Regions from separate parts of the Streptomyces sp. NPDC031554 genome, predicted to be linked through region 1. Evidence: riboswitches for the same ligand, from Rfam matches in the RefSeq annotation. Region 1 holds a riboswitch; the other holds the start of a gene.
What was found. A riboswitch is a leader RNA that binds a small molecule or an ion and turns the genes downstream of it on or off. The one in region 1 is predicted to bind glycine.

Region 1 (11,337 bases):
ATCACCTTGGGGCGGTGCTCCTTGGCGAGCCGCTCGACCTCGGCCATGTCGACCAGGCCGGCCTCGTCCACGTGGTAGGCGACCACGTCGAACTGCTTGCCGGAGAAGTTCAGCCGCATCCCGTGGGTCAGGTGACCGCCGTGCGCCAGGTCCAGGCCCAGGATGGTGTCGCCGGGCTGGGCCAGCGCGAACAGGGCGGCCTGGTTGGCGGAGGCACCCGAGTGCGGCTGGACGTTGGCGTACTCGGCGCCGAACAGTTCCTTGACCCGGTCGATCGCGATCTGCTCGGTGACGTCGACGTGCTCGCAGCCGCCGTAGTAGCGGCGGCCGGGATAGCCCTCGGCGTACTTGTTGGTCAGGACCGAGCCCTGCGCCTCCATGACGGCCAGCGGAGCGAAGTTCTCCGAGGCGATCATCTCGAGCGTGGACTGCTGGCGGCGCAGCTCGCCGTCGACCGCCGCGGCGATCTCCGGGTCGAGCTCGTGCAGGGGCGTGTTCAGGACAGACATGCGTCTTTCGACCTCTCAGCCGGCGATGAAGGCGGTGTACTCGTCGGCGGAGAGCAGCTCGGCCGGCTCGTCCGTGACGCGTACCTTGAACAGCCAGCCGCCCTCGAAGGGCTCGGAGTTCACCAGCGACGGGTCGTCCACGACGTCCTGGTTGACCTCGGCGATCTCGCCGGTGACCGGCGCGTACAGCTCACTGACCGACTTGGTCGACTCCAGCTCGCCGCAGGACTCGCCCGCGGTCACCGCGGCACCGACCTCGGGGAGCTGGACGAAGACCACGTCGCCGAGCGCGTTGGCCGCGTGCTCGGTGATGCCGACCGTCGAGACGCCGTCCTCGGCGCCCGACAGCCACTCGTGCTCCTTGCTGTAGCGCAGCTGCTGGGGGTTGCTCATGGCCTGAATTCTCCTGTACGCGGGGGAGTGCTGATGAAGGGGGACTGCTGGGGACGCGCGTGAGCGGCGCACCTGTGCGCAGGGTCACGCGCGGGACCGGCCGCGGTCCGCCGCGGCGCGGTCCGAGCGCCAGTCTCTACTTCCGGCGCTTGTAGAACGGCAGCGCCACGACCTCGTACGGCTCGTGGCTGCCCCGGATGTCCACGCCGACACCCGGCGTGCCCGGTGCCGCGTGCGCGGCGTCGACGTAGGCCATCGCGACCGGCTTGCCCAGCGTGGGGGAGGGGGCGCCGGAGGTGACCTCGCCGACCACCTCGCCGCCCGCGACCACGGCGTACCCGGCGCGCGGGACGCGGCGGCCCTCGGCGACCAGGCCGACCAGGACCCGCGGCGGGTTCGTCCCGGCGCGCTCGGCGGCCGCGGCGAGCGCCGCGCGGCCCACGAAGTCACCGTCCTTGCCGAACTTCACGACTCGGCCGAGACCGGCGTCGAAGGGGGTCAGCGCGGTCGACAGCTCATGGCCGTACAGCGGCATGCCCGCCTCCAGGCGGAGCGTGTCGCGGCAGGACAGGCCGCAGGGGATCAGGCCGACGCCCTCGCCGGCCTTCGTCAGGGCCTGCCACAGCTCGACGGCGTGCTCCGGCTTCACGAACAGTTCGAAGCCGTCCTCGCCGGTGTAACCGGTGCGGGCGACGAGCGCGGGGACGCCGGCGACGGTGCCGGGCAGGCCGGCGTAGTACTTCAGGCCGTCGAGGTCGGCGTCGGTGAGCGACTTCAGGATGCCGGGGGACTCCGGTCCCTGGACGGCGAGCAGCGCGTAGGCGTCGCGGTCGTCGCGCACCTCGGCGTCGAAGCCGCCGGCGCGCGCGGTCAGCGCGTCCAGGACCACCTGGGCGTTGGAGGCGTTGGCGACGACCATGAACTCGGTGTCGGCGAGCCGGTACACGATGAGGTCGTCGAGGATGCCGCCGTCGGCGTCGCAGATCATGGTGTAGCGGGCCCGGCCCACGCCCACGGCCGCGAGGTCGCCGACCAGAGCGAAGTTCAGCAGGGCGCCCGCCTGCGGGCCGGTGACGGTGATCTCGCCCATGTGCGAGAGGTCGAAGAGGCCGGCCCGGGTCCGCACGGCGTGGTGCTCGTCGCGTTCGGAGCCGTAGCGCAGGGGCATGTCCCAGCCGGCGAAGTCGGTCATGGTCGCGCCCAGCGAACGGTGCAGGGCGTCGAGGGCGGTGTGGCGGAGCGGGGTGCTGCTCATCGGGCGTTCGTCTCCCAAGGCGATGGACTCCCTCCCGCGCGGGTGGAGCCGGGCGCGGGGGAGGAGAGGTCGTTCCTCCCCATCTGTCATCGGAACCTGAGAGGTTCGCCGTGACCGTCCGCGGACGGGTCGGTCACGGCTTGCACCTTGGGTGGAGCCGCCGGAGGGCGACCCGCTTTTCAGATGTGCCTCGCCCGCGCGGTAACGGGGCCTGAGAGATTCAAGGGAGGGACTTGCTCCTTCGGCGCCCCAGCGATGCTGTCGGTGGGGACTCTCCCGCGCGGATTCAAACGGCCGGTATGCAGTTGGCGCGGCCATCATCGCACGCCCCGGCCGATCGCGGCAGGCCGCATCTGTAACCGGCCTGTGGCGGTAAGCGCATGAAAACGCGAGGCGGACCGGATTACCTTCTCTTTACGCTCGACGGGGAGAAGACTTGTCTGACCCCAGGGGAGGACGAACACGGTGAACAGGACCACGGGACTCGGGACCGGCCCGGCGCTCGCACTGCCCGCGCAGCCGCGGGCCTCCGCCCCCGGGGCGGCCGGTGCGACCCCCGCGCCGGTCGTCCGCGACCTGCGCGACCGCGCCGGCCGCAGCCCGCACGGCCTGCTGTTCGCGTCCCGCGACCTGGTCGTGGTCACGGGACTGCCCGGCAGCGGCAAGTCGACGCTGATGAGGCGGGCCGTCGCGGGCGCGCGCATCGACTCCCAGGACACCCGCGACCGCTGGGACGCCCGCATGCCGCGCGCCCTGCCCTACGCCCTCTACCGCCCTCTCGTCCGCCTCGACCACTACGCCGGTCTGCGCCGCGCCCTGCGCACCGGCGAGGGCGTCGTCGTCCACGACTGCGGCACGCAGGCCTGGGTGCGCGCCTGGCTGGCCCGCGAGGCCCGCCGCCGCGGCGGCAGCCTGCACCTCGTGCTGCTCGACGTCACCGTGGACACCGCGCTGGAGGGCCAGCGCGAGCGCGGCCGGGGCGTCTCCCGGTACGCCTTCCGCCGCCACCGCCGGGCCGCCTCCCGCCTGCTGCGCGCGGCGGAGCGCGGCCGCCTCCCCCAGGGCTGCGGCTCGACGGTCCTCCTCGACCGCGCCGCGGCCGACACCCTCCGCCGCATCGCCTTCACGAGCTGACCGGGGCCGGACCGGGGCGGGGTTGCGGCCCTCGATCGCCGTGCGGGCCCGGGGGCTCCGCACCTGCGGCCGCCGGGGTGCCGGGGTGCCGTGCGCATCCGGGGCCCGCGAGCGCCGGGCCGCCGCGCGGGACCGGGGGTCCGGCCGGCGGGCGGCACCCGGGGCGGGGCTCAGCGGTCCGGTCCGCGGACCTTCGGCCGCCGAGCCGCGGCACGAGCCCGCCGCCCCGGTCGCCGGACCCGCCCCGCGGGGCGGCCACGCGGCCGCCGGGCCGTCCGCGGGTGCGGGGCCCCGCGGAGACCGAGCCGCCGCACAGGCGTCCCCGGTCGTCGGACCCGCCCCGCCGGACCCGCCCCGCGGGCCCGGCCACGCGGCCGCCGCACCGCCACCGTCCCCGGCCGCCGCCCCCGGCTCCGGGACGTCCGGTGGACGGTGGACGGTGGACGTCGGACGGCGCACGGCGGGGGCGCGGCCGGTACCCGATAGCCTTTCGAGCCACATCCAGTGGTTCCCAGCAGGCGGTAGGCAGATGGACTTCCCCCCGGCGGACTTCCCCGCGGACTTCCCGGCACAGGCGCACCCCCACCCGCACGGCGGGTGGCCCGGCAACGAGCTGGAGGAGGTGCTCTCCGCCTCCCTCGGCGTGCCCGGGGCCGGCGGCCGGATCGTGGAGGTGCTCGGCCGCAGCTTCCTGTGGGTGCCGCTGCCCGCCGGAGGCGGCCCGCACAGCGGCCCCCTGGACCTGCCCACCCTGGAGCTGGAGGGCCAGGCGTACGTGCCCGTGTTCAGCTCCGAGGAACAGTTCCGGCAGGTCGTCGGCGCGCACATGGCGTACACCGTCGCCCCGGCGGTCGAGTTCGCCCGCGGGCTGCCCCCGCAGGTCGGCATCCTGGTCAACCCGGACGGCACGGTCGGCATCCCGCTGCCCCCGGAGGCCGTCGCCGAGCTGTGCCGGGCCGGCCTCACCCCGCTGGACGGTCCCGCCGGCGGCGGCCGGGTCCGTCTCCACGAGCCCGACTGGCAGGACGACCCGGTGGACTTCCTGTCCGCGGCCTCCGCCGAGTTCGAGGCGACCGGCGTCGTCCTGACCGCCCGCCGCTGCCTCGCCGCGATCGAGACGGCCGACCCCGTGCTGTTCGTCGGCGTCGAGCTCTCCCCGTGGGAGGGCGATCAGCGGGCGCTGCCCCTGGAGGCCCTCGGCAGGGCGCTCGGCCGGGTCCAGGCGCCCTGGCCGGTCAACCTCGTCCTGCTCGACGTGACGGAGGACCCGGTGGCCCGGTGGCTGAAGGAGCACGTGCGGCCCTTCTACTCCCGGATCCACTGAACGCGTTCCGCACGGGGGCGTCCGCGCCGGCGGGCGGCGGTGCCGCGAGGGCCCGGTGGGCGCCCGCCGGGCCGGTCCCGCCGGCGGCGGACGAGCCGGTCCCTCGGGGGGACCCGTTGTCGGCGAAGACACCTAAGCTGGTCTCCCGAAAGCGGGGCAACTTATCGAAGGGGCGGTACAGGTGAGCGCCAGCAGCATCGCGGCCGGGCAGGTCGAGCACATGCTGCGCCAGGTGACCCCCGGGCGCTACGACGCCTACGAGGCACTCCTGCGCGCCCTCGCGACCCCGGGCACCGGCCAGGTGTGGATGCTGCTGTGGCACGGTCAGGCCGGTTCCCCCGACGCCCAGTACGGCACGATGGACGTCGAGGGCCACGGCTACGCCCCCTGCGTCACCTCCGCCCAGGAACTGTCCGCGAGCGGCTGGAACCGGTCGTACGAGGTGGTCGACGCGCTGGACGCGGCCCGCACCCTCTACCCCGACCACCACGGACTCTGGCTCAACCCGCACGCCCCCGGCGGCGGCGTCGGCATCCCCTGGCCCGACCTGCGGCGGATCGCCACCGGGCTGGACCGCCAGCCGGCCGGGCCGCTGCGGCTGTCCGAGCCGGCCATCGAGATCCCGCAGTTCTACGCCCTGCTCGCGCAGAACGCCCACCGCACCCCGGCCCTGCGCTCCCTGCGCCGCGCCTGGGTCCAGCCGGCCCTCGGCGCGCCCTACCTCGCCCTCGGGCTCGACGTGTACGACACCTCCCCGCCGGCCGTGGACGCGGTGCGGGCGATGATGCAGCAGTCCGTCGGCGCGGTGCCGGAGGGACTGCCGGTGTCCACGGTCGCCATGAGCGACGACTACGACCCGGTGGTCCTGTGGATGCGCGCCCACGTCCGCCCCTTCTACGACCGTGAGGCGCACGCCCCCGCGGCGCCGCCCGCGCAGCCCCCCGTGGGCGGTTACGGCTTCCCGCCGGCCGGCCGTCGCTGATGGGGTCCGCCGTCCGTCTCCGGGTGTCGGCCCGACGCGTCGGCTCAGTGAATCTTCGCGCGTAGATCGGTGCGGTAAGTCCGTTTATGGATGGTTATGCCATAACTCGTGGGCGTCCGCCCCCCGTTACCCACCGTCCGGATAACGGAATCCTCCTGAGAGCATCACGTTTACGCATCCATTCCCCTTCAACTCTGGCTACAGATCGCCAAAGCGTTGAAGACTCCCGCATCAGGGGTGCTTTCACCCCTGCGTACGACGGACTGATCACGCCGCTACAGCGGCAAGTGTGGGCCGGCTACCGCCGGTTGAGAGGGGTCCCTGCCAGATGACGGCACCATTGCACGAGCCGACCGCGGAAGCGGCCCCGAGCCCGGCCGAGGAAGCGGCGGTGGCCACCGCCGACGCGAAGGCCGTACAGGGCCGTTCCCTGGGTCGGATCGCCTGGGAGCGCCTGAAGCGGGACAAGCTCGCCCTGACCGGCGGCATCGTGGTGCTCCTCCTCGTCGTGGTCGCGCTGCTGGCCCCGGTGATCACCTCGATCCTGGGCCAGGACCCGAACGAGTACCACGAGAACCTCATCGACCCGCTGTTCGGCACCCCCACGGGCTCCCTGGGCGGCATCAGCGGCGAGCACCTGCTGGGCGTCGAGCCGGTCAACGGCCGCGACATCTTCGCCCGCATCCTCTACGGCGCCCGGATCTCCCTGCTGGTCGGCTTCCTGTCGGCCGTCGTCGCCGTGATCCTCGGCACCGTCCTGGGCATCCTCGCCGGCTTCTTCGGCGGCTGGGTCGACTCGGTCGTCAGCCGGGTCATGGACGGTCTGCTCGCCTTCCCCCAGCTGCTGTTCATCATCGCGCTGGTCTCCGTCATGCCGAGCGACCTGCTGGGCCTCACCGGCTCCAACGTGCGCGTCTTCGTGATGATCCTGGTCATCGGCTTCTTCGGCTGGCCCTACATCGGACGTGTGGTGCGCGGCCAGACCCTCTCCCTGCGAGAGCGCGAGTACGTGGAGGCCGCCCGATCGCTGGGCGCCGGACGGCTGTACATCCTGTTCAAGGAACTGCTGCCCAACCTCGTCGCCCCGATCGTCGTCTACACCACGATGATGATCCCCACCAACATCCTGACCGAGGCGGCGCTCAGCTTCCTGGGCGTGGGCGTCAAGCCGCCCACCGCCTCCTGGGGGCAGATGCTCTCGAGCGCGATCGACTACTACGAGTCCGACCCCATGTACATGGTGGTTCCGGGCGTGGCGATCTTCATCACCGTTCTCGCCTTCAACCTCTTCGGCGACGGCGTGCGGGACGCGCTGGACCCGAAGGCCTCTCGCTGAGCCGCACCTCAACTGTCCCGTGGCACTTACACGGGGTCTCTCATCTATCCGGAGGATCCGAGATCGTGACTACCCAACGCACCTCAGGGCGGCGGAAGCAGGCTATTGCCGCTGCTGCCGCGGTCGCCGCGCTGCTGACCACGGCGGCGTGCGGCGGCGGTTCGGACGACGGCGACAACGGTTCGAAGACCGGTGCCGCCGGCTTCGACGCCGCGAACAACAAGGTCGCCCAGGCGTCCGCCGCGAAGAAGGGCGGCACGCTGAAGTTCGGTGCCGCGCAGGACGCCGACTCGTGGGACACCACGCGTGGCTACTACGGCATGATGTGGAACTTCGCGCGCTACTACAGCCGCCAGCTCGTCACGAACAAGGCCGAGCCGGGTGCCGCGGGCGCCGAGATCACTCCGGACCTTGCCACCGAGACCGCCAAGGTCACGGACGACGGCAAGACCTACACGTACACCCTGCGTGACGGCATCACGTGGGAGGACGGCAAGCCGATCACGTCCAAGGACGTGAAGTACGGCATCGAGCGCGTGTGGGCGCAGGACGTCCTGTCCGGCGGTCCGACGTACCTGAAGGACGTGCTCGACCCCAAGGGCGAGTACAAGGGTCCCTACAAGGACACCTCCGCCGACAAGCTCGGTCTGAAGGCCATCGAGACGCCGGACGACAAGACCATCGTCTTCAAGCTCCCCGTGGCCAACTCGGACTTCGAGGAGATGCTGGCCCTGGTCTCGGCCTCGCCGGTCCGCCAGGACATGGACACCAAGGCCAAGTACGGCCTGAAGCCGTTCTCCTCGGGCCCGTACAAGTTCGCGTCCTACAGCCCGGGCAAGGACCTCAAGCTCGTCCGCAACACCAACTGGAAGCAGGCCTCGGACCCGGTCCGCAAGGCCTACCCGGACGAGATCACCATCAAGTTCTTCTCGGACGCCAACCAGCTCGACCAGCGTCTGCTGAGCGGTGACCTGGACCTGGACCTGAATCAGACCGGCATGTCGCCGCAGGGCCGCACCACCGCCCTGAAGCAGCACAAGGCCAACCTGGACAACCCGGTCTCCGGCTACGTGCGTTACGCGGTCTTCCCGCAGAGCGTCGCGCCGTTCGACAAGCTCGAGTGCCGCAAGGCCGTCATCCTGGGCGCCGACCACGTGTCGCTCCAGACCGCGCGTGGCGGCCCGATCGCCGGTGGCGACATCGGTACCAACATGCTGCCGCCGTCCGTCCCGGGCGCCGAGGGCCAGAAGTACGACCCGTACAAGCTCGCCGGTGACAACAAGAGCGGCAACGTCGCCGAGGCCAAGGCGGCCCTGAAGGCCTGCGGTCAGCCGAACGGCTTCAAGACCACCATCGCGGTCCGCAACAACAAGCCGGTCGAGGTGGCCACGGCCCAGTCCCTGCAGGCCTCGCTGAAGAAGATCGGCATCACCGCCGAGATCGACCAGTACGACGGCTCGCAGACCGCCGGCATCATCGGCAGCCCCTCGAACGTGAAGAAGAAGGGCTACGGCATCATCATCATGGGCTGGGGCCCGGACTTCCCGTCCGTGCAGGGCTTCGGTCTGCCGCTGTGGAACAGCAAGTACATCGCGGAGAGCGGTAACAACAACTACGCGCTCATCAAGGACAAGGCCATCGACGGCCTGTTCGCCCAGTACGTCACCACCCTGGACGACGCCGGCAAGACCAAGATCGCCACGGAGATCAACCACAAGGTGATGGAGGGCGCGTACTACCTGCCCTTCGTCTTCGAGAAGTTCATCAACTGGCGCTCGGACAACCTGGCGAACGTCTACACCACCGACGGTTACAGCGGTCAGTACGACTTCGTGAACCTCGGCCTGAAGAACCCGAAGAAGTAGTCCCGGCACACCCGCCGAACGGCACGAAAGGCAGGTGAAGGCCGGCGCAGCGTGAGCGCGGGCCACCGGACGACCTCCGGTGGCCCGCGGTCCGCGGCGGGCCGAGAGCTGTGCTCGCTTACCTCATCAGGCGGTTGTTCGCCGCCGCAGTGATGCTTGTGGTCATCGTCATGGTGGTCTTCGGCATCTTCTTCCTCATCCCCAAGTGGGCCGGCGTCGACATCGCCTTGAGCTTCGTGGGCAAGCAGGCCGACCCGGCCGCGGTCGAGGGTGTGCGCGAGAAACTGGGTCTGGGCGACCCGATCTACGCCCAGGTCTGGGAGTTCTTCAAGGGGATCTTCGCCGGACGCACCTACACCGGCGGCGGCGACTCGATCAACTGCGCCGCGCCGTGCTTCGGCTACTCCTTCCGCAGTGAGCAGGCCGTCTGGCCGGTGCTGACCGACCGCTTCCCGGTGACGCTGGCCCTCGCGCTCGGCGCCGCCGTGCTGTGGCTGCTCCTCGGTGTCTCGGCGGGTGTGCTCTCCGCGCTCAAGCGGGGCAGCCTGTGGGACCGCGGCGCGATGGTGATCGCGCTGTCGGGCGTCTCCCTCCCGATCTACTTCACCGGCATGGTCGCGCTGTCGATCTTCGTGTACGGAATGGACCTGTTCGACGGACAGTTCGTCCCGCTGGACGAGAGCTTCTCCGGCTGGTTCGGCGGAATGATCCTGCCCTGGGTCACCCTGGCGTTCCTGTACGCGGCGATGTACGCGCGCATCACCAGGGCCACCATGCTGGAGATCCTCGGTGAGGACTACATCCGCACCGCCCGCGCCAAGGGCCTCAAGGAGCGGGTCGTCATCGGCAAGCACGCCATGCGCTCCACGATGACGCCGCTGCTCACCATGCTGGGCATGGACCTCGGCGCCCTCATCGGCGGCGCGATCCTGACCGAGACGGCGTTCAACCTGCCCGGCCTCGGCCAGGCGGTCCTCAACGCCATCAAGAACCAGGACCTGCCCGTCATCCTGGGTGTCACCCTGATCACTTCCCTCGCGGTGCTCGTCGCCAACCTCGTGGTGGACATCCTGTACGCCGTGATCGACCCCCGAGTGAGGCTCACATGACCGACCTCAGCAAGAGCGGAGCGGCCGTGGGCGAACCCACCGCCGCCTCGCCCGCGCCGAGCGCCTTCCTCGAAGTGCGCGACCTGAAGGTGCACTTCCCGACCGACGACGGCCTGGTGAAGTCCGTCGACGGGCTCAGCTTCCAGCTGGAGAAGGGCAAGACCCTCGGCATCGTGGGCGAGTCGGGATCCGGCAAGTCGGTGACCTCGCTGGGCATCATGGGTCTGCACACCGCCGGCCAGTACGGCAAGCGCAAGGCCCAGATCTCCGGCGAGATCTGGCTGGACGGCACCGAGCTGCTCTCCGCCGACCCGGACCACGTGCGCAAGCTGCGCGGCCGTCACATGGCGATGATCTTCCAGGACCCGCTGTCGGCGCTGCACCCGTACTACACGATCGGCCAGCAGATCGTGGAGGCGTACCGCATCCACCACAACGTGGACAAGAAGACCGCCAAGCGCCGCGCGGTCGAGATGCTCGACCGGGTCGGCATCCCGCAGCCGGACAAGCGGGTGGACAACTACCCGCACGAGTTCTCCGGCGGTATGCGCCAGCGCGCGATGATCGCGATGTCGCTGGTGAACAACCCCGAGCTGCTCATCGCGGACGAGCCGACGACCGCCCTGGACGTCACCGTCCAGGCGCAGATCCTCGACCTGATCCGCGACCTGCAGAAGGAGTTCGGCTCCGCGGTCATCGTCATCACCCACGACCTGGGCGTCGTCGCCGAACTGGCCGACGACCTCCTGGTGATGTACGGCGGCCGGTGCGTCGAGCGCGGTCCGGCCGAGAAGGTGTTCTACGAGCCCCGCCACCCCTACACCTGGGGCCTGCTGGGCTCGATGCCGCGACTCGACCGCGACCAGCAGGAGCGCCTGATCCCGGTCAAGGGCTCCCCGCCCTCCCTGATCAACGTCCCGTCCGGCTGCGCCTTCAACCCGCGCTGCCCGTACGCGGACCTCCCGAAGGACAACGTCACCCGCACGGTCCGCCCGGAGCTGGCCGAGGTCGGCAGCCGGCACTGGGCCGCCTGCCACCTGGGCAAGGAGCAGCGGGAGCGTATCTGGACCGAAGAGATTGCGCCGAAGCTGTGAGTGACGAGAAAGCGGTGAGCATCCCCGCGCAGACCGACGGTGAGCCGAGCGGCGGCGCCGCCACCCTCACCAAGGACGCCGCCCCCGGCGAGGTCCTGCTGAAGGTGACCGGGCTGCAGAAGCACTTCCCGATCAAGAAGGGCCTGCTCCAGCGGCAGGTCGGCGCCGTGCACGCGGTGGACGGCCTGGACTTCGAGGTCCGCTCCGGCGAGACCCTCGGCGTGGTGGGCGAGTCCGGCTGCGGCAAGTCGACGATGGGCCGGCTGATCACCCGGCTGCTCGAACCGACCGGCGGCACGATCGAGTTCGAGGGCAAGGACATCACGCACCTCGGTG
Region 2 (11,337 bases), on a different contig from region 1:
GCGCCGCCGAGGGTCTCGACGCCCGTCTCGTCGTCGACCGGGGCGGCTTCCGGCTCGACATCGCGCTGAGCGCCGCCCCCGGCGACGTCGTCGCCCTGCTCGGCCCGAACGGCGCCGGGAAGACGACGGCCCTGCGCGCCCTCGCCGGCCTCGTCCCGCTCACCGGCGGCCGGCTCCGCCTGGACGGCCGCGTGCTGGACCGTACGCCGCCGGAGGCCCGCCCGGTCGGCGTGGTCTTCCAGGACTACCTGCTGTTCCCCCATCTGAGCGCCCTGGACAACGTGGCGTTCGGTCCGCGCTGCCACGGCGCGAGCAAGGCCGAGGCGCGTGCCCTGGCGGCACGGTGGCTGGAGCGGATGGGCCTCGCCGAGCACGCAGGCACCAGACCCCGCCGGCTCTCCGGGGGCCAGGCCCAGCGGGTCGCCCTGGCGCGCGCCCTCGCCACCCGTCCCCGGCTGCTGCTGCTCGACGAGCCCCTCGCCGCCCTGGACGCCCGCACCCGCCTGGAGGTGCGCGCCCGGCTCCGCCGTCATCTCGCCGACTTCGAGGCGGTCGCCGTCCTCGTCACGCACGACCCGCTCGACGCCATGGTCCTCGCGGACCGCCTGGTCGTCGTCGAGAACGGCACGGTCGTCCAGGAAGGCGTCCCCTCCGACATCGCCCGCCACCCGCGCACGGACTACATCGCCCGGCTCGTCGGCCTGAACCTCTACCGCGGCCGGGCCGACGGCCACACCGTGCGCCTCGAGACGGGTCCCGCGCTCACCACCACGGAGGTGCTCACCGGGCCGGTCTTCGTCGCGTTCCCGCCCGGCGCGGTCACCCTCCACCGCGACCGCCCCACCGGGTCCAGTGCCCGCAACCTCTGGCGCTGCGAGGTCGCGGGCCTGGAGACCCACGGCGACCAGATCCGCGCCGACCTCACCGGTGAACTCCCCCTGGCCGCCGACCTCACCACGGTCGCCGCCGCGGAACTCGACCTGCGTCCCGGCGCCACCGTGTGGGCCACGGTCAAGGCGATCCAGACGCACGCCTACCCGGCCTGAACCGTCCCGGGCACGTCGAGGCCCCCGCCCTGCACGGACGGGGGCCTCGACGGCGACTGCCGGATCAGTCCTGGTACGCGTCCAGCGGCGGGCACGAGCAGACCAGGTTGCGGTCGCCGAAGGCCTGGTCGATCCGGCGCACCGGCGGCCAGTACTTGTCCGCGGCGGACACCCCGGCCGGGAAGACGGCCTCCTCGCGCGTGTAGGCGTGGTCCCACTCGCCGCCCAGCGCGGCCGCCGTGTGCGGGGCGCCCCGCAGCGGGTTGTCCTCGGCCGGCCACTCACCGGACCCGACCTTCTCGATCTCCGCGCGGATCGCGATCATCGCCTCGCAGAACCGGTCCAGCTCCGCCAGGTCCTCCGACTCGGTCGGCTCGATCATCAGCGTGCCGGCCACGGGGAACGACATCGTCGGCGCGTGGAAGCCGTAGTCGATGAGCCGCTTGGCCACGTCGTCCACGCTGACACCGGTCGCCTTCGTCAGCGGACGCAGGTCGATGATGCACTCGTGCGCCACCAGTCCGCCGGGACCGGTGTAGAGCACCGGGTAGTGCGGTTCGAGCCGCTTGGCGACGTAGTTGGCGGACAGCACGGCCACCTGCGTGGCCCGCTTCAGCCCTTCCCCGCCCATGAGCCGCACGTAGGCCCACGAGATCGGCAGGATCCCCGCGGAGCCCCACGGCGCGGCCGAGACGGGCCCCACCCCCGTCGCGGGCCCGGCCTCGGGCTGGAGCGGGTGGTTGGGCAGGTACGGCGCCAGGTGCGACCGCACGGCCACGGGGCCGACGCCCGGACCGCCGCCGCCGTGCGGGATGCAGAACGTCTTGTGCAGGTTCAGGTGCGAGACGTCGCCGCCGAAGTGCCCGGGCCTGGCGAGCCCCACCAGCGCGTTGAGGTTGGCACCGTCCACGTACACCTGACCGCCGGCCTCGTGCACCTGCGCGCAGATGTCGGCGACGTGCTCCTCGAACACCCCGTGCGTCGACGGGTAGGTGATCATCAGGACCGCCAGCTCGTCGCGGTGCTTGTCGATCTTCGCCCGCAGGTCCTCGACGTCGATCTCGCCGTCCTCGGCGGTGTTCACGACGACGACCCTCATCCCGGCCATCACGGCGCTCGCGGCGTTCGTGCCGTGCGCCGACGACGGGATCAGGCACACGGTCCGCTGCTCGTCCCCGTTGGCGCGGTGGTACCCGCGCACGGCGAGCAGTCCGGCGAACTCGCCCTGCGACCCGGCGTTCGGCTGGAGGGACACCTTGTCGTACCCGGTGACCTCGGCGAGCCGCTCCTCCAGCTCGTGGATGAGCGTGAGGTAGCCCCGCGCCTGCCCGGCGGGCGCGAAGGGGTGCAGCTGCCCGAACTCGGGCCAGGTGACCGGCTCCATCTCGGTGGTCGCGTTGAGCTTCATCGTGCAGGACCCCAGCGGGATCATGCCCCGGTCCAGCGCGTAGTCGCGGTCGGCCAGCCTGCGCAGGTAGCGCAGCATCGCGGTCTCGGAGCGGTACTGGTGGAAGACGGGGTGGGCGAGGATCTCGTCGCGGCGCAGCAGCCCGTCGGGGAGGGCGTCCTGCGCGGCCGCGTCGAGGGCCTCGATGTCGCCCTCGACCCCGAAGGCCCGCCACACGGCGTCGATCTGCGCCCGCCCGGTGGTCTCGTCGCAGGAGACCGCCACGTGGTCGGCGTCGACGAGGTGGAGGTTGACGCCGTTGTCCCGGGCGGCGGCGACGGCTTCGGCGGCCTTCGCGGGCACCCGCACGGTCAGCGTGTCGAAGTAGGAACCGTGCACGACCTCGACGCCGCCCGCGGTGAGCCCGGCGGCCAGGAGCGAGGCGTAGCGGTGGGTGCGCCGCGCGATCGCCCGCAGGCCCTCGGGACCGTGGTACACGGCGTACATGCCGGCCATGACGGCGAGCAGGACCTGCGCCGTGCAGATGTTGCTGGTCGCCTTCTCCCGGCGGATGTGCTGCTCACGGGTCTGCAGCGCCAGCCGGTACGCCCGGTTGCCGTCCACGTCGACGGACACGCCGACCAGCCGTCCGGGCAGGCTGCGCGCGAACTTCTCGTGGACGGCCATGTAACCGGCGTGCGGCCCGCCGAAGCCCATCGGCACCCCGAACCGCTGCGTCGTGCCGACGGCGATGTCCGCGCCCAGCTCACCGGGCGAGGTCAGCAGCGTCAGCGCGAGCAGATCGGCGGCGACGGTGACGAGCGCCCCCAGCTCGTGCGCCTGGTCGATGACCGGCTTGAGGTCGCGCACGGCACCGGAGGCCCCCGGGTACTGGACCAGCACGCCGTTGATCTCCCGCGCGGCGATGTCGGCCGGGATGCCCTCGCTCAGGTCGGCGACGACGACCTCGACACCGGTCGGCTCGGCACGCGTCTCGATCACGGCGATGGTCTGCGGCAGCGCGTCCGCGTCGATCAGGAAGAGGCCCTTCTTGTTCTTCCCCATCCGCCGGGACAGCGCCATCGCCTCGGCCGCGGCCGTGCCCTCGTCGAGCAGCGAGGCGCCGGAGGTGGGCAGCCCGGTCAGGTCGGCGACCGTCGTCTGGAAGTTCAGCAGCGCCTCGAGCCGGCCCTGCGAGATCTCCGGCTGGTACGGCGTGTAGGCCGTGTACCAGGCCGGGTTCTCCATGACGTTGCGCAGGATGACCGGCGGGGTGAAGGTGCCGTAGTAGCCGAGCCCGATCATGGAGTCCATGACCTGGTTGCGGTCGGCCAGCGAACGCAGCTCGGCCAGCACCTCGGCCTCGGTGCGCGCACCCGGCAGGTCCAGCGCGTCGGCGTTCTTGATCACGTCGGGGACCGCGGCGGCGGTCAGCTCGTCCAGGGAGCCGTAACCGACCTGCGCGAGCATCTTGGCCCGCGCCTCCTGGTCGGGTCCGATGTGACGCTGCTCGAAGGGGATTCCCTGTTCGAGGTCGGAGAGCGGAATGCGATGGGCGGTCATTGCGGAGGCCTCCTGGTCACACGACCTTCGAGGGGCACCACTGGCGGGTACCCGGACGGCCTCCCCCTCTGTCATCTCAACCTGAGAGCTTCACCGGACGCCCGAGGGCACCCGGCTTTCACCGTCGGTGAGGGCGGAAGCCGTCGACGCCGTCGGCACCCGCCCTGCTTTCCAGAGTGACCTCGTCCGTGCGGTACGTGGGCCTGAGAGATTCCGGGGAGGATTTGCTCCTTCGGCGCCTCCGGTGGTCTCCGGAGGACTCTCCCGCACGGGGTCAGCGGCCACGGCCAGACTACCAGCGGGGTCAACGAGGCCTCCTTCCGAGTGGCCGCGACCGCCGATGTGCTCTTTCGTAGTGCTGAGGGATGAGTTTGCGACCACGTGGAGGGGTTCCGTGCAGACCGACATCGATCCGCGCAACCTGATCGGCCGCAAGGCGTTCGACCGGAACGGCACCAAGATCGGCACCATCGACGAGATCTACCTCGACGACGCGACCGGCGTGCCGGAGTGGGCGGCCATACGCACCGGTCTGTTCAGCCGGGACGCCTTCGTCCCCCTGGAACCCAGCGAACTGGTCGAGGGCACCCTGCACGTCCCCTTCGACCGCGCCCTGATCAAGGACGCCCCCGACTTCGGTGTGGGCCGTCACCTCTCCCCCGACCAGGAACTCCAGCTCTATCACCACTACGGCCTCGACGTGGCCGCCCCGCCGCCCCTCCCGGACCGGGACTTCGGCAGGCTGGCGGGCTCGGAGGAGACCTGAGCGGACCGGCCGCACGCCCGGACCAGTGCCCCCAGGAGTCCCCACGGGTCGTGGAGCGGTCGCGCCCCGTCGGTGACGACGCGTCGCGTGCCCGCGTCGACGGGATCGGTACGCGCCCGGTCGGCGGGGCCGATGCCGGCCTCGACCTCCAGACCGCAGGCGGTGACACACCACCATGCGGTGAGGGGCCCTCGGGTCCGGTTGCGGACCACGTCGCCCAGGGCCGGCTCGCGCACCCGGGTGTCCTCGGCGGCGTACCGGCCCGGTTCGGCCGTCAGCACGACGAGATCGACGTCCGAGCCGGCTCGTCCGGCACCCCGCGCCCAGGACCCCACGAGCAGCACCCCGACGACGTCCTCGCGTCCCGCGGCCCATGCGGTGACCCACCGGACCACCGAACGCGCCTCGTCACGTCGCTCCGCCGGGAGCCCCGCGGGGTCCGTCCGTCGCTCCCCGTCCGCCACCGCACACCGCCTCGCTCGATCCCGTCACCGGCCGGTCCCCGGCTGCGGCCCCGCCGTCGGCACGTGAGCGGCCTCGTCCACGGCCGGTGCCCCGTCCGGTCCTCGCCGCACCAGCGGCAGCGGCTCCGCCGGTTCCAGCTGGGGGTCGTCGATGCGGAACGTCCGCACCCGGCCCACCTCCGACCCGGGCGTCTCGAACCGCACGGTCACCCGCCCCAGCCCGCTGCCCTGCACCCACCCGTGGCCGAGCCGGGCGTGCCGCACGTCGAGCCCCGGCCGCCACCGGTGCTCCACGGGCACCGCCTCGGCCACCGCGGGCTCCTCGGACGCCTCGTCCTCGGGGCCCGCGGCCCGCACGTCCGCCGCCCGCACCTCGGCCGCCTGCGCGAACAGGTCCTCCTGCGTGAAGTCGGCCAGCCCGCTGACCCCCACCCCGAGCAGCCGCACACCGCCCGTCGTGTCGACCGCCTCCAGCAGCCGCGCCGCCGCCTCCCGCACCACCGCCGGATCGTCCGTGGGCCCCCGCAGGGTCTCCGACCGGGTGAGCGTGGAGAAGTCGTACCGCCGCACCTTCAGCACGATGGTCCGCCCCGACAGGCCGGCCCCCCGCAGCCGCCGCACACACCGGTCGGCGAGCCGCTGCACCTCGAGGCCCACCCGCACCCGGTCGTGGATGTCGACGTCGTAGGTGTCCTCCACCGACACGGACTTGGTCTCCCGTTCGGCCACCACGGGCCGGTCGTCCCGGGCCAGCGCCATGGCGTACAGCGCGTGCCCGTGCGCCTTGCCCAGCAGCCGTACCAGCTCGTCCTCCCCCGCCTCGGCCATCTCCCCGACCGTGGTGATCCCGGCCCGCCTGAGATGGTCGCCGGTCGCCGGACCGACCCCCGGCAGCGTCCGCACCGGCATCGGCGCGAGCAGGGACCGCTCGGTGCCCGGCTCGATCAGCACCAGGCCGTCCGGCTTGGCCTGCTCGGAGGCGATCTTGGCGAGCATCTTCGAGGCGGCCAGCCCCACCGAACCGGTGAGCCCGGTGACCGCCCGGATGTCGGCGCGCAGCCGCACCCCGGCCAGCCGCGCCGACTCGCTGTCCCAGGCCGCCTCGCCGGCCTCCAGATCCACGAACGCCTCGTCCAGGCTGAGCGGCTCCACCAACGGCGACAGGGCCCGCAGCAGCGCCATGACCTGGTCGCTGATCCGGCGGTAGAAGGCGCCCCGCGGCACCAGGTAGGCGGCGTTCGGGGCGAGCCGGCGGGCCTGCGCCATGGGCATCGCCGAGTGCACGCCGAAGACCCGCGCCTCGTACGAGGCGGTCGCCACCACTCCTCGCGGTCCGAGACCCCCCACGACCACCGCCTTCCCGCGCAGACTCGGCTTGGACGCCTGCTCCGCCTGGGCGAAGAAGGCGTCCATGTCGAGATGCAGGACGGTGGGCGCGTTTCTCACATCTCCGATGCTGCACCACGCCACTGACAACGAGGCCGTACGGCCGCCGGGGCCGTCAGACCGCCCGGTTGCGCCGGCGGGCCAGCTCGTCCGCCGGGTTGGGCCCGACGAGTGTCTCCCCGGTGTCGACACGCTCTCCGTGCAGCTGGGACAGCGCGCTCTCGACATCCCGCCACACCACCCCGACGGCGATCCCGAAGATGCCCTGCCCGCCCTGGAGCAGCGCGTGGACCTCGTCCGGGGAGGTGCACTCGTAGACCGTGGCGCCGTCGCTCATCAGCGTCATCCGCTCGAGGTCGCTGAAGCCGCGCTCACGCAGGTGCTGGACGGCGGTGCGGATGTTCTGGAGCGAGACCCCGGTGTCGAGGAAACGCTTGACGATCTTCAGGACCACCACGTCCCGGAAGCTGTACAGGCGCTGCGTGCCGGACCCGTGGGCGGGCCGCACGCTCGGCTCGACCAGCCCCGTGCGCGCCCAGTAGTCCAGCTGCCGATAGGTGATGCCGGCGGCCGCACAGGCCGTCGGGCCCCGGTAGCCGATCTCCTCGGACGCCATGGACGCCGCCCCTCCGCTGCTCGGTACGGCCGCCGGCCGCTGCGGAGCGTGATCGGCCGCGCCTCCGTGATGGGGGTGGCCCCCGCCCGGGCGGAGCCGAGAGCTCGAGGGAGGGTACGGACCGCTCCCCCCGACACCGAGTCCGGGGGCACCCCCCACCGTACCGTCGCCGCTGCTTCTCACGCCGACCTCCGTCCTTGACCTGCCTTCTCGACGGTAGGCAGTCACCGGGGGTGCGTCAACGATCGCCACACTCGGCACGCCGAGTGATAATCACCCCAGGAGTGGTTTCCCGTACTCCACCGCGGGGAAAGGCTAGCCGAATGCGCTGAGCGGAAGCCGCAGGACGCTCTCACGGTCCGACGGCAATCGCCGCGGCCGAAGCCTTTGCGCCCACCCGACAGTCCATGTCTGCCGACGGCTACTGATTGCTGCTGCCGAAGTCCTCGGGGGAGATCTGGTCGAGGAACTCGCGGAACTTCTCGACCTCGTCCTCCTGCTCGTCCGGGATGGCGATCCCCGCGTCGTCGAGGACCGTGTCGCTGCCGTAGATCGGCGTCCCGGTGCGCAGGGCCAGCGCTATGGCGTCGGACGGCCGCGCGCTCACCTCCACCCCGCTGGCGAAGACCAGCTCGGCGTAGAAGACGCCTTCACGCAGGTCCGTGATGCGTACCTCGCTGAGCTCCTGGCCCACCGCCTCCAGCACGTCCTTGAACAGGTCGTGGGTCAGCGGCCGCGCCGGAGCCATGCCTTGCTGGGCGAAGGCGATCGCCGTCGCCTCACCCGGCCCGATCCAGATGGGGAGGTAACGGTCGCCTCCCACTTCACGCAGCAGGACGATCGGTTGGTTGGAGGGCATCTCGACCCGGACACCTACGACATCGAGCTCGTTCACACAGCAACCCTAGGCCGTGCTCGGGACGTTTGGGTAGTCGGGCCGGGAACGGGTGACCGATCCGGGCGGCCCGGACCGTCTCCCCTCAGGGCAGGCGCACCCCGAGCGCGGTCTGCACCAATGCCGCGTGCAGCCTGACCGTGAGCCCCGCCAGCTCCTTCGTGCGGGCCTCCGCATGCGCCCTCGTCTGCGGATTGCGGTGGCGCCGGAGCGGTGCGACCACCTGGTCCACGAGCCCCGCCTCACGATCGGCCGCGGCCTTCATCACCCGCAGGTGCCGGGGTTCGATCCCGAACCGCCCCAGCTCGGAGACGAGCGCGGCCACCGTGACCACCTCGGCGTCGTAGACCCCGTCCTCCAAGGGCGCGACGAGCCCGTAGGCCTCCCACTCCTGGAGTTCGCGCTCGTCGATCCCGGCGGCCGCCAGCAGCTCCGACCGCCCGATCCGGGCGGCGGTGGGCGCGTCGGACCGCTCCGGCACCGCCTCCCCGTCCCGCTGCCGGCCCACCGTCGGCAGCGGTGCCGCCTCACCACGCTCCATGGCGTCCAGATGTTCCCGGATCACCTTGAGCGGCAGATAGTGGTCCCGCTGCATCCTGAGGACATGGCCGAGGCGCTCGACGTCCCCCACACTGAACTTGCGGTACCCCGACGGGGTCCGCTGCGGCTCGACGAGCCCCTCCGACTCCAGGAAGCGGATCTTGGAGATGGTGACTTCGGGGAACTCGTCGCGCAGCACGTTCAGCACCGTGCCGATGCTCATCGCACCACCGTCCACTGCGGCGGCGCCGGGTTCGGTACCGCCCCTCGGTGTTCGCAGCATGGGCCTTCCCTGGGGGTTCCCCCGGACCGGGTCCGGGGGCGGGTCAGTAGCCTCGCTGGCTCGCGTAGAAGACCAGCCGGTACTTGCCGATCTGCACCTCGTCGCCGTTCGACAGCGGGACCTCGTCGATCCGCTCCCGGTTGACGTACGTACCGTTCAGGCTGCCGACGTCGGCCACCGCGAACGAGCCGTCCTGGCGACGCCGGAACTCCACGTGGCGGCGCGAGACCGTCACGTCGTCCAGGAAGATGTCGCTCTGCGGGTGCCGCCCGGCCGTCGTCAGGTCACCGTCCAGCAGGAAGCGGCTGCCCGAGTTGGGGCCACGCCGCACGACCAGCAGGGCGGAACCCAGCGGCAGCGCGTCGACCGCGGCCTGGGCCTCGGGCGAGAGCGCCGGCAACTGCGTCTGTCCGGTGGCCTCGGAGTCGTAGGCCTCGAGACCGGAGATGGAAATGGTGGACGTCGTCTCCGACGGGCGCTCGGGCGTCAGGCCCGGCCTCAGCGGCGCGCCGCAGTTCGAACAGAAGCGGCTGTTCTCCGCGTTGCGGTTACCGCACCTCGTACACACCAGGGCCGACATAGGGGAAAACCCTCCACCCGTACTTGAGGTTGACGGTTGTCCGAAACCTATGCCGCCGGACTGCGCAGGGTCAACCGACGCCCCGCCCTGGCCTCCGGAAAAATCACCGCCCGGACCAGCCACCTGGTCCCGGAACAGCGGCCGCTGGCCCTCCGCGTCAGGCTGTGCACGATGACGGGCGGTCGCGTTGTCGCCGCTGCCCTCTCGCGCGCTCTTGCCGAACAACTTCGCAAACAACTTCACGGGCGATTCCCCTTGACCGAAACAGACCCGCCCGTGGGGCAGGACGAACCCTGAATGATTAGACCGGCCGACCCGGACATCTTCACAACGTCCGTATCCACCAGACAGTTTCCACCACGCACCACCCGTTCGGTGCGCCGACCCCCCGCAACCTCATGCCCTTGCCGGACGGCCCCCATGCACCCCCGGTTCACTCCGAGGACGACCGAGCGTAGTCAGGCTGCTCCGCTGCTCGCAAGGCGTCCACGACGATCTTGGTGGATCGCTCCACGGACACCGTGGCCTGCTCCTTCTCAAGAGTCTGCACCACACCCCCAGGGATGTTGAGCGCCGGTTCGAGGTCCTGCGGCTTGCCGATGACCTTGAAACGATAGGGAGCGTTGATCTTGTTCCCGTCGACGCTCACGCTCTTGCCCGATTCCGTCAGATACGTGCCGGCGACGACCCGGACGCCGTTCACCTGGATCGCCTCGGCGCCCGCCGCACGCAGCTCCTGGACCGCGTCGAGCAGCATGTCGGCCTCGACCGTCCCGTTCGTGTCCTCGACCACCATGGTGATGCCGGGCCCCTGAGCGGCCACCGTGCCCGCCAGGATGCCGAGTTGCTTCTCCTTCTCGACCGTCTGCCTGCGGGCCTCCTCGGCCTGGTCGGAGCTGTTCTCCAGCTCCTGCCGCTGCTTCTCGAGACCCTGCTTCTCGTCCTCAAGACGCTGACTGCGGTCGTCGAGTTCATCGAGGATGCGCACGAGATCTTCCTGGCGCGCTCCGCGCAGGGCATTGCCGCTCTCGCTGTTGGAGGCCACCTGCACGGCCAGCCCGAAACCGAGGCCGAACAGCAGCAGGGCGACGATGAGTTGGGCCCGGCTCACCCTCGGCGGCCACAGTCCCTGCACCAGCCGCTGCCGGCCGGTCAGCGTGGGCTGCCCGCTCTCCTCGGGCTCGTCCGCGCGCGAAACGGCCGCGGGAACCTCCTGGGGCAGCTCCTTGCGCAGTCTGGTCGTGGGCGTCTCGTCCCGAGGCACCTCGACCTGACGAGGTACCTCGGGACGCTGCGCCTCGCCCCGTGGTGGCTCGTTTCGTGGTGCCCCGTTCCGGAAGGGACCGTCGGGCCGGTTCGCGTCGTGGTCGTTCATCGCCCTCACGCCCGGAAGACGTGCCGGCGGATCGCCGCGGCGTTGGAGAAGATCCGGATGCCGAGCACGACCACCACTCCCGTGGACAGCTGGGCGCCGACGCCCAGCTTGTCACCGAGGAACACGATCAGGGCGGCCACGACCACGTTCGACAGGAACGACACGACGAACACCTTGTCGTCGAAGATGCCGTCGAGCATGGCCCGCAGACCCCCGAAGACGGCGTCCAGCGCCGCCACGACGGCGATCGGCAGATAAGGCTCGACGACCGCCGGAACCTCGGGCCGGACCAAGAGGCCGGCCACGACTCCCACGACGAGGCCCAGTACGGCGATCACGATGTGCCCTTCTCAGTTCTCGGCTCTGCTGTACGTACGATCACACTCGGTGCCGCGGGCACCCGGACGTCCTTCTCCACCGAGATGGCGGTCCGGAT

Region 2: another riboswitch for glycine. It lies ahead of gcvP (aminomethyl-transferring glycine dehydrogenase); the one in region 1 lies ahead of gcvT (glycine cleavage system aminomethyltransferase GcvT).

The regions. Positions count from the first base shown of each region.
Region 1 covers NZ_JBVIKX010000001.1:299,141-310,477, reverse strand. The annotation lists gene glyA (serine hydroxymethyltransferase) at 1-509, opposite strand, end outside; gene gcvH (glycine cleavage system protein GcvH) at 525-902, opposite strand; gene gcvT (glycine cleavage system aminomethyltransferase GcvT) at 1,039-2,157, opposite strand; glycine riboswitch at 2,231-2,346, opposite strand; glycine riboswitch at 2,347-2,446, opposite strand; gene ACZ5FU_RS01305 (AAA family ATPase) at 2,623-3,291, shown strand; gene ACZ5FU_RS01300 (enhanced serine sensitivity protein SseB) at 3,821-4,615, shown strand; gene ACZ5FU_RS01295 (enhanced serine sensitivity protein SseB C-terminal domain-containing protein) at 4,797-5,597, shown strand; gene ACZ5FU_RS01290 (ABC transporter permease) at 5,926-6,933, shown strand; gene ACZ5FU_RS01285 (ABC transporter substrate-binding protein) at 6,999-8,798, shown strand; gene ACZ5FU_RS01280 (ABC transporter permease) at 8,909-9,907, shown strand; gene ACZ5FU_RS01275 (ABC transporter ATP-binding protein) at 9,904-11,001, shown strand; gene ACZ5FU_RS01270 (ABC transporter ATP-binding protein) at 11,016-11,337, shown strand, end outside.
Region 2 covers NZ_JBVIKX010000013.1:4,331-15,667, reverse strand. The annotation lists gene ACZ5FU_RS28370 (ABC transporter ATP-binding protein) at 1-1,046, shown strand, start outside; gene gcvP (aminomethyl-transferring glycine dehydrogenase) at 1,111-3,996, opposite strand; glycine riboswitch at 4,178-4,273, opposite strand; gene ACZ5FU_RS28360 (PRC-barrel domain-containing protein) at 4,391-4,762, shown strand; gene ACZ5FU_RS28355 (nucleotidyltransferase domain-containing protein) at 4,684-5,157, opposite strand; gene ACZ5FU_RS28350 (DNA polymerase IV) at 5,251-6,672, opposite strand; gene ACZ5FU_RS28345 (MerR family transcriptional regulator) at 6,728-7,411, opposite strand; gene ACZ5FU_RS28340 (bifunctional nuclease family protein) at 7,650-8,123, opposite strand; gene ftsR (transcriptional regulator FtsR) at 8,209-8,946, opposite strand; gene ACZ5FU_RS28330 (FHA domain-containing protein) at 8,990-9,877, opposite strand; gene ACZ5FU_RS28325 (DUF881 domain-containing protein) at 9,960-10,901, opposite strand; gene ACZ5FU_RS28320 (small basic family protein) at 10,907-11,239, opposite strand; gene ACZ5FU_RS28315 (DUF881 domain-containing protein) at 11,236-11,337, opposite strand, start outside.